DNA from 2 places in the Tunturiibacter gelidiferens genome. Region 2 is predicted to be linked to the other one. Evidence: predicted binding sites of a transcription regulator. Region 2 holds the regulator's gene; the other holds the start of a gene.

Region 1 (7,313 bases), 1.5 Mb from region 2:
ATTGAACAGCGCCAGCTTGCCTCCAGTGGTGAAGACGCACTCGTCGGGAGTGTAGTTCGAGCCAAAGTCGCAGGCGTGACGATCCACGATCGCCTTGCGAACCTCGGGAATACCCGCGACATTCGTATAGCGGGTAAAGTTCTTCTCGATCGCCTCAATGGCCGCGTCCTTGATGTGGCGCGGAGTGGAGAAATGAGGTTCGCCCGCACCGAAGTCTGCGAGGTTCACGCCTTCAGACTTGAGCTTCAGCGCTGCGGCTGTGATCGCCATGGTTGCGGAAACTTCGATGCGGCCGATACGGTCCGCAAATATCTTCGTCGCTGTCGCTGTGGTCATGCCTCTAGTGTGGCAGATTTGGCCACCGAGATAAAGGAGCAAGTCTTCTCAGGCCTTCAGAGCCGGTTCGGAACCTTGGCCTTGAGGCGCTCGACCACGAGAGGAGGCACCAGAGCCGTAACGTCGCCGCCGAGCTGGAAGACCCCTTTTATCAGTCTTGAACTGACGTAGGTGTACTTTTCTGCCGGCATCATAAAGAGGGTTTCGAGCTCCGGATCGAGCTTGCGGTTCATCATCGCCATCTGAAACTCATACTCGTAGTCGCTGATAGCCCGAATGCCTCGGAGGACAGCTTTAGCACCCTGTTGCCGGGCAAAGTCGACCAGAAGGCCGTCGAACGTGGTCACCGAGACATTGCCAAAGTTGCGGGTCGCTTCGGCAATCATCTCTTCGCGCTCCGGGACAGTGAACAGAGGCGTGCCTTTTTCGGAGTTGCGAAGAATCGCTACGACCAACTCGTCGACTATCTTCGACCCTCGGGCGATCAGGTCGAGGTGCCCGTTGGTCAGCGGATCGAAGGTCCCTGGATAAATCGCTTTTACCGTATGCATGCATGAGCAGCATACCGCGCTTTATCGGTAAAAAATAAATCCACGCCTTCCTGTAGTCTTGCGTGTGCCCTCAAGCGTCTCTCCCAATAGCCAAAACAATGCGGCAGCGCGCTGAATACGGTTCCCTAATGCCATCACAAGCTCTTAGCACCGACGGTCTCACTATCACGCGGCAGACGAACATCGCACCGCAGGCTTCGGCCACACCGCTCGACGATATGGACTCGATCGTTGCTACGTACGAGCAGCGGATCTTCAGGTTCCATCTGATCTCAATCCGGGACCGCGATGTGGCGCAGACGTTGACCCAGGATACTTTCGTTCGAGCCTGGTCGGCGCGTAGCAGCTTCCGCGGCGACTGTTCGATCCTGACCTGGCTGATGCGGATTGCGCTGAACCTGGTTCGCGATCATACCCGCACCGACCGTTTTCGCTTCTGGAAGCGGGTCTCGGATACAGCCATTGATGTATCCGACATCTCGTCGCACGTTCCGCATCGCGACAGTTCGCTTGAGTCGCGTCTGATTGCCAGCGAGCAGATGACATTAGTCTGGGAGAGCGTCGCACAGCTCTCGGATCGCCAGCGCAGCATCTTCCTCCTTCGGTTCCTCGAAGAGCTTGAGCTCTCTGAGATCGCCAGCATTACGGGGTTGCCAATCAGCACCGTCAAGACGCACCTTTACCGCGCCCTCGCAACCATTCGGGCACGTCACAACGCTTCTCTCAAGGACTCTCTATGAACCTCCACCTCACTCACGAGCAACTCTGCGACGTTCTCCTCGCCGACTCGTCACTTCGGTCTGCTGGCGCCGATCGCGACACCGATGTTGTTGATCAGCATCTTCAGGCTTGCCTGATCTGCTCGGCGGAGTTGAAGAGCCTGCGCGATTCGCTCTCTCACTTCCGCGACGCGTCGATCTCTTATTCGCGGCAGGAATTCGCTCACAGCTACGCGCGGCGTTCCTCCATCGCGCCTCCGCACCATGTGCTCTCGCAGCCACTTTACTGGGCTGCAGCGGCTGTAGTCTTTGTCGCTGCCCTATTCCCGATCACCTTGCATCAACAGCAGTCTGCCGCTCGTTCCGCGGCGACGAAGGCCGCTGCGGCGTCTTCGCGGGCGGCTGAGTCGGACGAGGCTTTGCTGTCAGATATCGATCAGAAGGTCTCTGCCGATGTGCCTTCGCCGATGGAGCCGCTGGCTGATCCGACCGATGGAACAACTTCTGTAACCTCCACTTCAGACCAAAGGACGAACTGACATGCGCATGAGACCTTTACTTTCGATTGTTTTATTTGCGACTCTTTCTGGAACTTTTTTGACGGCGCAGCCACCGGCAGGTTCGCCACCGCAGCCGGGTGGCCCGATGGATCGGGACCGCGGCGGATGGGGTGGAGGAGCGGGGATGCGCGGGGGCTTTCGCATCGGGCCTCCAGGGATTTGGTGGCATAATCCTGACCTGATCCAGAAGCTGACGCTTACGCCGGACCAGCAGAAGAAGATGGATGACATCCTTCAGCAGAGCAAGCTGCAGCTGATCGACTTGAGGGCGAACGTCGAGAAGCAGGAGGTTCTGATGGAGCCGATGCTGGCGGCGAATCCTCCGGATACGAACAAGATCCTGGCGCAGATCGACCAGACAGCCCAGGCTCGCGCGGAGCTTGAAAAGGCGAACGCCAAGATGCTGCTGGCAATTCGCAACGTGCTGACACCGGACCAATGGACCAAACTGCAGGCCGAGGGGCGCGAGCGCCGCCGCATGAGGATGCAGGGTGGACCGGAAGGACCGGGTCGGGTTCCCGATGGCCAGGGACCACCTCCAGGTGGCCCGGGCGGCGGCGAGGGGATGTAGTAAGGGGCTGCGTTGCCAGCTTTGGTTCCCTCGTTTTTCAGGGGGTCCCCCCTATTACCTGCGCATAAGTCGCTTATTTCATTAGCTTAGAGCATGGGTATTACCTTGTAAAACCTTCATTCCAAACGAGTTGCCTGCAGATTCCTGCAGGCAAAGGAGTTACGGGAGTTTTTGTGTTTCTGAAAGTAAAAGCCCCGGGATTAGCCCGGGGCTTTTTTCATCTGATTCCAGTATAAATTGTTTGGCGTAACTCATGTGCCACGTCTATGTGGCTTGTTTGCATAGATTTAGCTTCGATTGGGGCTTGACAACTGAAAACCCCTCTGTCTGAAAACCCCCTCTGGCTGCGAAAAAGACAAATACAGGGATCTCCACTGCACAATGAACGATGAAACCGTTCGCGGTTCGCCGAGATGACGTGTCGTATGTGGCTTCCAGAGGCATTTAGACGGAGAAGCGCCGGCAAACCTGATGCCGGCGCTTCCTCGGGTGCTTCCCTGCTTGTGATGACGATTACTTTTTGGCTCGGACGGCTTCCTTGGCCTGAACGGGGCCGTCGGCGGGAACCGGGGGGACTTCGGCTGAGGCTACGCCGGAGATGCCGAGCTTCTTGCGTAGTTCGGAGTCGACGCGGGCGAAGACGTCTTTGTTTTCCTTCATGAAGGCGCGAACGTTCTCGCGGCCCTGGCCGATGCGCTCGCCCTGGTAGCTGTACCAGGCTCCGCTCTTGTCCACGATGTTGTGCAGGACGGCGAGGTCGAGCACGTCTCCCTCGCGGGAGATGCCTTCGCCGTAGAGGATGTCAAACTCGGCGTCGCGGAAGGGTGCGGCGACCTTGTTCTTGACGATCTTGACCTTGGTGCGGGAGCCGACGACCGAGTCGCCGTCCTTGACTGCGCCGATGCGGCGGATGTCGATGCGGACCGAGGAGTAGAACTTGAGGGCCTTGCCGCCGGTGGTGGTCTCGGGGTTGCCGAACATGACGCCGATCTTCTCGCGGATCTGGTTGATGAAGATCAAGCAGGTTCGGGACTTCGAGACGGTTCCGGTGAGCTTGCGGAGGGCCTGCGACATGAGTCGAGCCTGCAGGCCCATGTGGGAGTCGCCCATCTCGCCGTCGAGTTCGGCCTTGGGGACGAGCGCGGCGACCGAGTCGACTACGAGGACGTCGATGGCGTTCGAGCGGACAAGGGCTTCGACGATCTCGAGGGCCTGTTCGCCGTAGTCGGGCTGCGAGACGAGGAGGTTGTCGATGTCGACGCCGAGTTTGGCGGCGTAGGCAGGGTCGAGCGCGTGTTCTGCGTCGACGAAGGCAGCAAGGCCGCCGGCTTTTTGGGCTTCGGCGATGATCTGGAGGGTGATGGTGGTCTTGCCCGAGGACTCAGGGCCAAAGATCTCGATGACGCGACCACGTGGGACGCCGCCAACGCCGAGCGCCGCGTCGAAGGAGATGGAACCGGTAGAGATGACCGAGATGGGAACGACGTCTTTCGAGCCGAGCCGCATGATGGAACCCTTGCCAAACTGCTTTTCCAGCCCGGAAAGGGCCAGTTCTATTGCCTTGCTGCGGTCATCTGCCACGATATTTCTCTCCTGAAGAGTGAGTGAAAGGGAGGTCGATGTTTCAATTTGGGATTCTAGCATTCAAAACGGGAAAAGCAAATAAAAGGCGAATACAACTTAGAGGTGATTTTTGGAAGACCGTGTCCTGCCGGACGGGCCCACTACGCGTAGGGCGTAGTGGGCCCGTCCGGCAGGACATATCCTCAGCTTTGATTACGTCCTAGTGGTGGTCATCGTGATGATCGTGGTGGTCGTCGTGATGATCGTCGTAGTGATGATCGCGATGGTCTTCGTGGTCCCAGTGTCCTTCGTGCATCTGCCATCCTTGCTCGTAGTGGTCGTAGTGCGGATGGCTCCAGTAGGCTCCGGCATAGGGCGGACGGTCCCATCGGCCGGGAACCCAGACGTAGCGACCGTCGTTGACTCCCCAGTAGCCATCAACCCAGGCATACCCGTCTCCGGGCATGGGTGGGCGTACTTCGTAACGCAACGGCGGAGGCGTTCTGCCGATGTAGATGCCGATCTGGCCAAACGAGGGCATTGTCAGGGTGACTGTGGTGACTGCAGCAAAAAGCCATTTCATCTTCAAATTAAGTTCTCTCCGTTTCAGTTCCACGTTCGAGGGAACCCTATCTTCGTGGCGATGTCAATGACCCCAGCGGTGTCTTCCCCGATACGGGGTTCGGCTGTAAGAGGCCCCAGAGGTGAGGTTGGGTGCGTTTGGAAGCTGCCGCACGGGGCAGACACCTGCGCTTGAGGGAGGACTGTTCCGCGCCTGTTCCCTGGGCTGAGCGGTTATCTCCGCAGCAAGTCTACTGGCTCGTTGACGTCTTCGATGCGGAAGTATTGCGCGAGGGATGGGTGCTTTTTGGCGACTGCGCGGTACATCTCCCAGGCGACGCGGCGGTAGCTGAAGTGGCCTGCGACGCCGCTGCGGAGCTCGGAGATGTAGAGGGCTTCGGCGAAGTCCATCTTGAAGAGAGAGCGGCAGCGGGTGGCCAGAGGCAGGAGATACTGGGCGGATTGGGCGGCTTCGGGGATGTCGCTGTCGCGGAGGCTGCGGTAGGTGGCGTAGGTGACGGCGAGGGTTTCGCTGTAGAGGGTTTCGAGGCCGGCTTCGGCGAGGGTAGGTTGGCCGGGGCAGATGGGCTCGTCGTAGCCGTGGAGGTCGGTGTAGGGCTGGAGGAGCTGGACGCAGCGGCGGTGGCGGTGCATGTCGCGGAATCCACCGATGTCCATGAGGATGTCGAAGCGGAGGCTGTGGCCGGAGGAGAAGCTGCGGAGGAGCTCGTCGTGGCGGCCGCGATGTTTTGTGCCGAGGGAGATGATCTCGCCGCGCTGGTTGGCGCTGAGAGCGGCGACGCTGTGCCGGAGTTGCCGGTAGGGGTAGTGGCAATGTGGATAGAGGAGCGAGGTGGCGAGTTCGACCTCGAGGGGCTCGTCGCCGTCGAGGAGATCGACTACGGGTGAGGGGGCGATGGGCTGGCTGCCCATGAGGAACTTTGCGGCGTGGGCGAGTTCGCTGCGGGTTTCGCGCTGGTAATCGTTGGGGGTGGCGTATTTGACCAGCGTGGGCGCGGCTTTTACGGGGCGCAGGAAGGCTTCGTGGGCTCGCCGGGCGCAGTCGGCGTCGACGGAGGCGATCTCTTCGCAGAGAACCTCGCCGGCTGCGTGCTGGACGTTCCACGCGGCCTCGGAGGCGGCGTTGCGGAGCTTTTCGCCGAGCTGGCGGATCTCGGCGAAGTCGCTGGTCAGAAGGCGCGAGACCTGGGTTTCGAGGGTGCGGGCGTTGACGATCTGGCCGAGTGAGGTGTTGGTCGCGAGCGGGAGGAGATAGCGGGCGACGTCGAAGGCGCGGGCCTTGAGGGTGCGCTCGTAGGCGTCGGGCTTCATGGATTCGGGCTGCGGAATGGCGGCCTTGAGCGCGGTGAGCATGCCGGCGCTGACCTTGTCGTAGGTGGCGAAGAGGCGCTCGACGGCGGCGGTGAAGGTGGGGCTTTCGGCGGCGAGCGCGGGGGTGAACCAGCCGGAGAGGCGGAAGTTCTGGTAGCGGGTGGAGCGCTCCTGGCCGTCCCAGCGTGTCTCGTCGACGAGCTCGATGGCGGCGAGGAGGGAGAGGCGTTCGATGGCGAAGGGGATGTGGGCGAGGTCGGCGATGGAGCGATGGCCGTAAGCAAAGTAGAAGGTGTTGAGGAACTGCTCGGCGCGCTGGGAGCTGATCTCAGAGAGAGACTCCTTCATGGTGAGGGCGGAGCGGGAGTACTTGGCCATGGCGTAGGCGAGGACCTCGGGGTCGGCGCCGTGGATGGCGTAGACGTCGGTCTCGCTGGCCGGTGGGTGGGCGGCAGGGACGTTGGCGGGGGTAGAGGTCTGGATGTCTGTCTTCTGGTTCGCTGGCATGGTGATGCTCAGGATACTTGATCCGGTGAAGCTGGTTTTCCGAAGGGTGTTTCCGAGACGGCTATGCTGAGATCATGGATGTTTTGAGCGCCGTCGAGCATCGACCCTATGCATTGCCTGCTGGCCGATGGCGCATGGGGCAGCGGTGGAACGACCTGCTGTTCGCGCACTGGCCGATTGCGGTGGACGCGATGGCGCGGCTACTGCCTGATGAGCTCGAGGTGGATAGCTTCGACGGATGGGCGTGGGCGGGCGTGGTGCCGTTCTGGATGGACCAGGTGCGGACGCGGGCAGTGGGCGAGGGATGCGTCACGGTGCCGGGCACAGCTTCTTTTTGTGAGTTGAATCTGCGGACGTATGTGCGGTCGCGGAAGACCGGGCTGTGCGGGGTGTATTTTTTCTCGCTGGATGCGGCGAGTGCGCTGGCGGTTGTCGGGGCGCGGACGCTGTTTCACCTGCCGTATTTTCTGGCCGACATGCAGCGTGAGACCGCTGAGGATGGAACGATCGAGTACAGAAGCAGACGGCTGTTGACTGGGCGCAACGTTCGTTTTGAAGCGAGCTATCGCGGGCTGGGTGAGGTCGCGGGACCAAGTGTCTACGGCACGCTGGA
Region 2 (7,313 bases):
CGTACCCGCTCGGCCTTCAACGCCGAACCACTCACATCCATCACTCCGAAGATATTCATGGCTTATTTCGAATCCATATGAATTGCGCTCATCACCGTCGCAAACTCGCCCTTCAAAAGCTGCGTCCCCAGCTTGAACTGCATCTGCGCCTTAGCAAGCTGCAAGCCCTCGCGGTCCATCGACACGTTATTTCCATCCGGCCGTGCCACCAGTCCATCGACATCCTGCATCGGAGCCTGCACACCCTCAAGACCCGCCGCGCCCGCGCCATCGTTCAACTGCTGCGCAAACACCTCTTCGAAATCGAAGCCCTGGGTCTTGAACCCAGGCGTATCCACATTCGCCATATTCCTGGCAGTCCCCTGCATCTGCTGACTGGTCAGATCCAGATATCGTCCCAACGCGTCGCCCATCGCTGTTGTCGTCTGCATATGTCCTGCACCTCCACGCCATGACATATGCAGTCGTACGACCAAACAAGAGCGCTCTCAAATGAGAGCGCTCTTATCAATCTCCAACCCCGAATTATCTTTCAACCACAGATTGCCTGAAAAAGTTCGAAATCGTGATTATCTAAAAACCAGAAACCGCGATTGTCTAAATATGTTTGAAATTGGTGGCGTACCTTTTGTCACGCAAAAAGTGGATGCTAAAACACCACCTTCACCACACATCTCACCACGTCTTCACCATCAAAACACCACAGCGAAACCCACATTTTCCCAGAAACCCCTGCAAAAACCACCAACCGCCAGCCGCCAAAAAAAACTTCATCCTAATTCCTGCGAACTCCGAACACCTCATTCTGAATTCAGCCAGCCGCCCCTGACTCCAAGCCAGCCACCTAACTCCAGGCTACCCGTCCTAACTCCGAGTAGCCCGCCGGAAACGAATCTCCTCCTCCCCAATCTCCATCTTCTCCCCTGCCAGAATCGCGCCACGCTCCAGCACATGCATCAGCTCCCGCACATTTCCCGGCCAGGTATGTTCGTACAGCTTCGCCTCCGCCTCAACGGTCAACCTCTTACGCGGCATCTCCTTCCCCATCTGTTCCAGAATATGCTCTGCAAGCAACCCGAGATCCTCCATCCGATCCCGCAGCGCCGGCACCTCCACCGGAAAAACAGCCAGCCGATGGTAGAGATCCAATCGAAACGTTCTCTCCGCGCCAGTGCTCGTAGCCAGCTTCTCCAATGGTTGATGCGTCGCCGCGATCACCCTCACATCCACGCGCATCGTCTCGTTATCGCCAACCCGCTGCAACTCGCCACACTCCAGGAACCGCAGCATCTTCGCCTGCAGCGCCATCGGCATCTCACCAATCTCATCCAGAAAGAGCGTTCCCCCATGTGCCGCTTCAATCCGTCCGGTTCGCGACTGCACCGCCCCAGTAAAGGCTCCGCGCGTATGTCCAAACAGTTCAGCCTCCAGCAGAGCTTCAGGAATCGCGGCGCAGTTCAACACAGCAAACGGCTTCCCAGCGCGCTCGCTCAGGCGATGTAACGCCCGCGCCACAACTTCCTTCCCGGTTCCCGTCTCTCCTTCGATCAGCACAGTCGTTGACCGAGGAGCCACCAGCCGAATCAACCGCGTCAGTTCGCGCATCGGTTCGCTCGCACCAATCATCTCAGGCAACATCGCCTCGTTCTTCGCTACCGGCCGCGTTGCCTCCTCCCGCCCCAGCAGAACCGCAAGCGCCTGCCGCGTCGACTCCAGCCGAACCTGCTCTTCTCTCTCCCGAGCTTCATCCTGTCCAACATCTTTTCGTACCGGAGACGGCATCCGAATCGGCGCCTTCGCTCCCACACCAGAGGCAGAGGCTGCCGGAGCCGGCGAAGGCACCGAGACCGGAGCCGCCGCCCAAGCCGCCGTATCGTTCACCGGAGCGTTCTGAGCCTCTCGTAACGCATGCAGCAACTCATTACGCCGTGGACTCCGCGCTCCGCCATCCACACCGCCATCCACCCGAAGCAGCTCCATCGCTGGATACATCATCCGGATCACGCTCGCGAACTCCCCCACCTCAAGATCCGGCAGCCAGCTATCGACCAGCAGCGCCTCTGAACGTGCGTCCTCAAGCTGCGCCATCGCCTCCGCCCCTCCACTGGCCTCGCGAACCTGCCACCGCAGCCCCGTTAGAGAAGCACGCAGCCGTTGCCGCAACCCCGCATCCGCACTCGCCAACACCACCGTCCGCGTAGCAGCCGCCTCGGCTGCATCCATATTTGACAATGAGTTCAACACCGACTCCCGTCCCATGCCCATCTCCGTCACCCTATCCTCTCGTCGTTCGTATCCGCCTTCACCTGCTGCAACATCGTCCTCATCGTTCCAACGGTCTGGTTCAACCGCACACACTCTTTCAAAGCCTCTCGAATTGCCTCCAGCATCGCATCCGGCTCTCCGATCATCTCGCCCATCGCCAGCCTGCACTGCAACACCGTCAACGGCTGGCAAAGACCGTGCAACGCGACATCAAGGCGCTCCACAAACTCTGCGCGACCTGCCTCTTGCACCAGCTCACGCACCGGCATACGCCGCACTCACCGGAAGCACGCCAACCCGGCCCACACTCTTGCGCCCGCTACTCATCCGATAACCCTCTCCCCGCACCGTCTCGATGACCGAGTACCCCAGGTCGCCATCCACACTAGCCGCCGCCAGCTTGCGCCGCAGATAGTTAATGTAAACATCCACCACATTGGTCCCGGCATCGGGAGACATCTGCCACACATCCCGCAGCAGCTCGCTCCGGCTGCAGCACTGCCCACGCCGCATCAGCAAAAACTCCAGCAGGCTGAACTCTTTCACCGTAAGATCCACCAGCTGTCCATTCCGCATCACCTTGCGCTCCATCCGGTTCAGCTCGACGTCGCCATGCCGCAACACCGGATCGGCAAACTGCTCCCTCCGCCGCAGCAGCGCCCGGCACCGCGCCGTCAGTTCATGAAAGCTGAAGGGCTTTAACAAGCAATCATCCGCGCCAAGGTTCAAACATTTGATCCGCTCTTCCACCGAGCTGCGGCCAGTCAGCACCAGCACCGAGGTCTCATCGAAGCGCCCGCGCATCTCCTCCAGCACTTCAGTCCCATCTTTTCGTGGAAGACTCAGGTCCAGCACGATCAAGTCCGGACGATGTTCCTCCGCGTGCCGCAACCCAGCCTCGCCATCTCCCACCCAATCCACCTGGTGTCCCTCCAGCTTCAAGCCCTTCTGGAGAAACAATCCCAGTGCTGCGTCATCTTCCACAATCAAAACTCGCATTTCGTGTCTCCCAAGGCACAATCAAGATCTTCAGGTCATCACACTCAACCGAAATCACATTACCGTTTCGGTTGCGTGTTATTACCTTGGTGCATCCGGCCTGTCCTGACAAGACTTCTTCGCGAAGTTTTCTGTGACCGATTTCAAAATGGGAATAGCCGCATCACTGCGCCAAAAACCGCTCCACCCGTAACGACACAGCTTCAGCGTCACAGTTCATGATCAAGTGCGCGCAGCTTCCCGCCGAAATATACGTCTCCGCCCCAACAGCCTTCGCCCACTCCAGCGCAGGCTGCGGAGTCACCATTCGATCCTCCGCCGCCACAATCACCAGAAACTTCACCGGCACTCCTCGCGCAACATCTTCTATCGTTCTTCCATGCAGCACATCATGATGCATAACCGCCTTCGCCTGCCACACCCTGTCATTCGCATCTTGTCGTTGCGGCGACTCCACCGTCTTCAACCACTCCGCAAACTGCTCCCTCGGCACCTCGGCATTTCTATACTGCGGTGCGGTCACAATCAACGTCCCGATCGCATTCGCAAGCTTCAACTGCGGCTCCGTTACATAGCGTCCATGCCTATATTCAGGGTCCGCCTCAATCGCGTCGATCACGATCTGCTTCGACAGCAGATCAAAACTCGTCACCTGTGGCGTCCCCACAATCGGCACTGCACGATCAATAAACTTCGGGAACAGAACTGCCCATGCAAACACCTGCTCGCCGCCCATCGACAGCCCAACTGCAGCGTGCACATGACGCACATGCAGCACCTCCGTCAACACGCGATACTGCGCCCGCGCCATATCCTCCATCGTAAAAACCGGAAACTCCGGCCCGTGCTGTCTCTTGCTATTCGATGGTGACGAAGAAACCCCATCCCCAAACGCATCGAACGCCACCCCAAAAAATCGCGATGTATCCACGAGCCGATGTCCTGTATTTTTCTCGCCGAAGTAAGGAATCAGATCTTCACTTCGCCCATTCAGCCAGGACGGCATCACTACGACATTTGACCCATCAGCATTCATCGCACCGAAGGTGCGGTACCCAACCTGGCAATCCAGCACCACCTTCCCGCTCTCCAAAGGACAACTACCCAGCTCCGCGATCTTCTGCGCACGCTCCTGCGCCCACCCCACCGAGACCATCAGCGCCCACACCATCGCCAACCCAAAGATCCGAATCCAACCTTCCTTAATCTTCATGAAATCAGCATATCTCTCGCTCTTGCCCCAAGCCGCGTGCGACCGCTTCGAATACCTCCCGGAAATAAATCTCTAAACCACCTTGCAATTCGCTTTTTATTCGCTACAATCATCGGCATGGCAATTACACGGCGACAAAAAGAGGTCATCGACTTCCTCTCCAGCTTCACTCAGAAGAATGGCTACTCGCCCTCCTACGAGGAGATCGCCAGCGGCCTGGGTCTCAGCTCTCTCGCCACCGTCCACAAACACATCACCAATCTCCAGAACAAAGGCCTCCTCCAGCGCGCACACAACCGCAGCCGCTCCATTGACGTGCTCCCCGTTCGAAGCGGCAGAAAGGGCTCAGACCGTCTGCCTCTGCTCGGCCGCATCGCCGCCGGCAAGCCCGTCGAAGCAATCGAGAGCGCAGAGAGCATCTCCCTCTCGGACATCATCGGCAATCGCGAAGTCTTCGCCCTCGAAGTACGAGGCGACTCCATGCGCGACGAGCACATCGTCTCCGGCGACTATGTTCTCGTCGAGCGCACACGCACCGCGCGCGAAGGCGAGATCATCGTCGCTCTCATCGACGGCTCCGACGCAACCCTCAAACGCTTCTACCGCGAAGGCAGCATGATCCGTCTCCAACCCTCCAATACCGAGATGTCTCCCATCTACGCCCCGGCCGCGAATGTCAGCATCCAGGGCAAGGTTCTCGGCGTACTCCGAAAGTACGCATAAATTCACAGACTCGCTCCTGCCTCACTGCTTCCTCCCTCCCAACTCCCCCGTCTAAACGTCGACTCTGCAACATCGCCGCACCTTCACGTAAACTTTTTCGCAGTCGACGGAACCGCGCAGCGTATTCCTGCGTAACCACCTTCCGAAGACTCATATCCACAGCACCAACGGGAGCAAGCAATTGGCCACGCAGCGTAAAAATAAACGGAAAACATGGCTTTGGGTCGGCCTCAGCGTCGTCGTCTTGGCGGTCGTTCTCGGGGTGGTCGCAGCTGCCCGTGGCAACACCACCAAGTTCGAGCCCTCCCAGCTGGCCAAAGCCGAGCGCGGAGACATTGCCCGGTCCGTCGTCGCCACCGGCAAGGTCCAGCCCATCACGAAAGTAGAGGTCAAATCCAAAGCCTCGGGCATTGTCACTCGCCTCGACACCGACATCAACGCCCACGTCCATCAGGGCCAGGTTCTCGCTCAACTCGACCAGCAGGAGATCCTTGATCAGGTAGCCGCGCAGAAGGCCCAGCTCGCCGCCGCCGAATCAAACGCGCGCGCCGCCGAAGCCTCCATCCAGTACGACAAGGTCAACGCCGAAGCGCCCGACCTGCCCATGTATAAGCACACCTACGATCGCAACCTCCAGATGTCCAAAGAGGGTGTGGTCTCACAGCAGGCCCTCGACGATGCTCAGCAGAAGTACCTCTCTGCCGCCAACACCCGCGACAAGGCCGTATCTCAAATCTCCGTTGATACCTCTAAGCTCCGCCAGGCACAGGCCCAGGTAGCCCAGAATCAGGCATCTCTCAAGCAACTTGAAGAGCAACTTGGCTACACCACCGTTATCTCTCCGATGGACGGCACCATCCTCTCCCGCGACGTCGAGATCGGCGACGCCGTCAGCTCCATCCTCGTCCTCGGCTCCACCGCCACCCTCGTCATGACCATCGGCGACACCAACCAGGTCTACGTTCAGGGCAAGGTCGACGAGTCCGACATCGGCAAGGTCTACATGGGCCAGGCCGCCCGCATCAAAGTAGAGTCCTTCAAGGACAAGACCTTTCTCGGCAAAGTCACCAAGATCGCACCCCTCGGCGTAGAGAAGGATAACGTCACCACCTTTGAGGTCCGCGTCTCAATCGACAACCCCGGCGGCGAACTCAAAGCCAACATGACCGCGAACGCGGAGATCCTCCTCGAAGAGCACAAAAACGTCCTCACTGTACCCGAGCAGGCCGTTCTCTACGACAAAGACCGCAACGCCTCCGTCGAAGTCCCTGACCCCAAACAGAAGACCGGCCGCAGAAAGATCGACATCAAGGCCGGCATCTCCAACGGCACCAAAACCGAGATCCTCGCCGGCCTCAACCCCGGCGACACCGTCATCCTTCAGCAATAACCTGCTAGGCCAGTGGCAACAATAAAGTCCGCCAGATCGAGCGCACAAAGATCGCAACCCGACGAGCTAACATCTAAACCGCAGTTACCCAGAGTCGAAAAGTCGAAAAAAGGAACGCCATGAAGATAACAGTCTTCGCCTCCACCGCCGCAATGCTCACTCTCGCTGCAGCCACAGCCTTCGCCGCCGACGGCAACTTCGAGCGCACCCTCAGCGCCGGCAGCTCTCCCAACGTTTCAGTCTCCACTGGCTCCGGCCAGATCCGTCTTCATCCTGGCTCTGGAGATCAGGTCCACATCGTCGCGCACCTTCACTCCAGCCACGGTTGGATGAGTGGCGGCTCCGACACCGACAGCCGCATCCAGCAAATTATCAGCAACCCGCCCATCGTCCAGAGCGGCAACGACATCACTATCGGCGAACGTCACAACAACGACCTCTTCCGCAACATCTCCATCGACTACGACATCACCCTCCCCCACGCCTCCACCATCAACTCCACCACTGGCTCCGGCGATATTGAAATTCAGGACGTTGGCGCCTCCGTCAAAGCACAAAGCGGCTCCGGAAACGTCCACGTCCACGGCGTTCAGGGCATGACCACACTCGGTACCGGCTCCGGCGACATCGAACTACAACAGACCGGCCCCGGCGACGTCAAGGCTGAGACCGGCTCTGGCAACATCCAGCTCCACGGCCTCTCCGGAGCACTCAAAGCCAGCA

What was found. Region 2 encodes LexA, which represses DNA repair genes until DNA is damaged. Its sites were predicted from a motif close to CANTTCGCTTTTTATTCGC; they were not measured.
Region 1: recA (recombinase RecA) is a predicted target of LexA. The motif match lies at 4,396-4,414, and genes of this name have one in related genera.

Annotation. Positions count from the first base shown of each region.
Region 1 is NZ_CP132938.1:5,257,333-5,264,645, forward strand. Features, by position in the region: gene RBB81_RS22525 (pyridoxal phosphate-dependent aminotransferase) at 1-336, opposite strand, end outside; gene coaD (pantetheine-phosphate adenylyltransferase) at 393-887, opposite strand; gene RBB81_RS22535 (RNA polymerase sigma factor) at 1,016-1,627, shown strand; gene RBB81_RS22540 (hypothetical protein) at 1,624-2,145, shown strand; gene RBB81_RS22545 (Spy/CpxP family protein refolding chaperone) at 2,153-2,737, shown strand; gene recA (recombinase RecA) at 3,251-4,318, opposite strand; gene RBB81_RS22555 (YXWGXW repeat-containing protein) at 4,521-4,883, opposite strand; gene RBB81_RS22560 (FAD-dependent thymidylate synthase) at 5,096-6,700, opposite strand; gene RBB81_RS22565 (YqjF family protein) at 6,775-7,313, shown strand, end outside.
Region 2 is NZ_CP132938.1:3,772,901-3,780,213, forward strand. Features, by position in the region: gene flgC (flagellar basal body rod protein FlgC) at 1-59, opposite strand, end outside; gene flgB (flagellar basal body rod protein FlgB) at 63-431, opposite strand; gene RBB81_RS16505 (sigma-54 dependent transcriptional regulator) at 865-2,265, opposite strand; gene RBB81_RS16510 (hypothetical protein) at 2,271-2,534, opposite strand; gene RBB81_RS16515 (response regulator transcription factor) at 2,521-3,264, opposite strand; gene RBB81_RS16520 (alpha/beta fold hydrolase) at 3,428-4,477, opposite strand; gene lexA (transcriptional repressor LexA) at 4,595-5,200, shown strand; gene RBB81_RS16530 (efflux RND transporter periplasmic adaptor subunit) at 5,382-6,590, shown strand; gene RBB81_RS16535 (DUF4097 family beta strand repeat-containing protein) at 6,710-7,313, shown strand, end outside.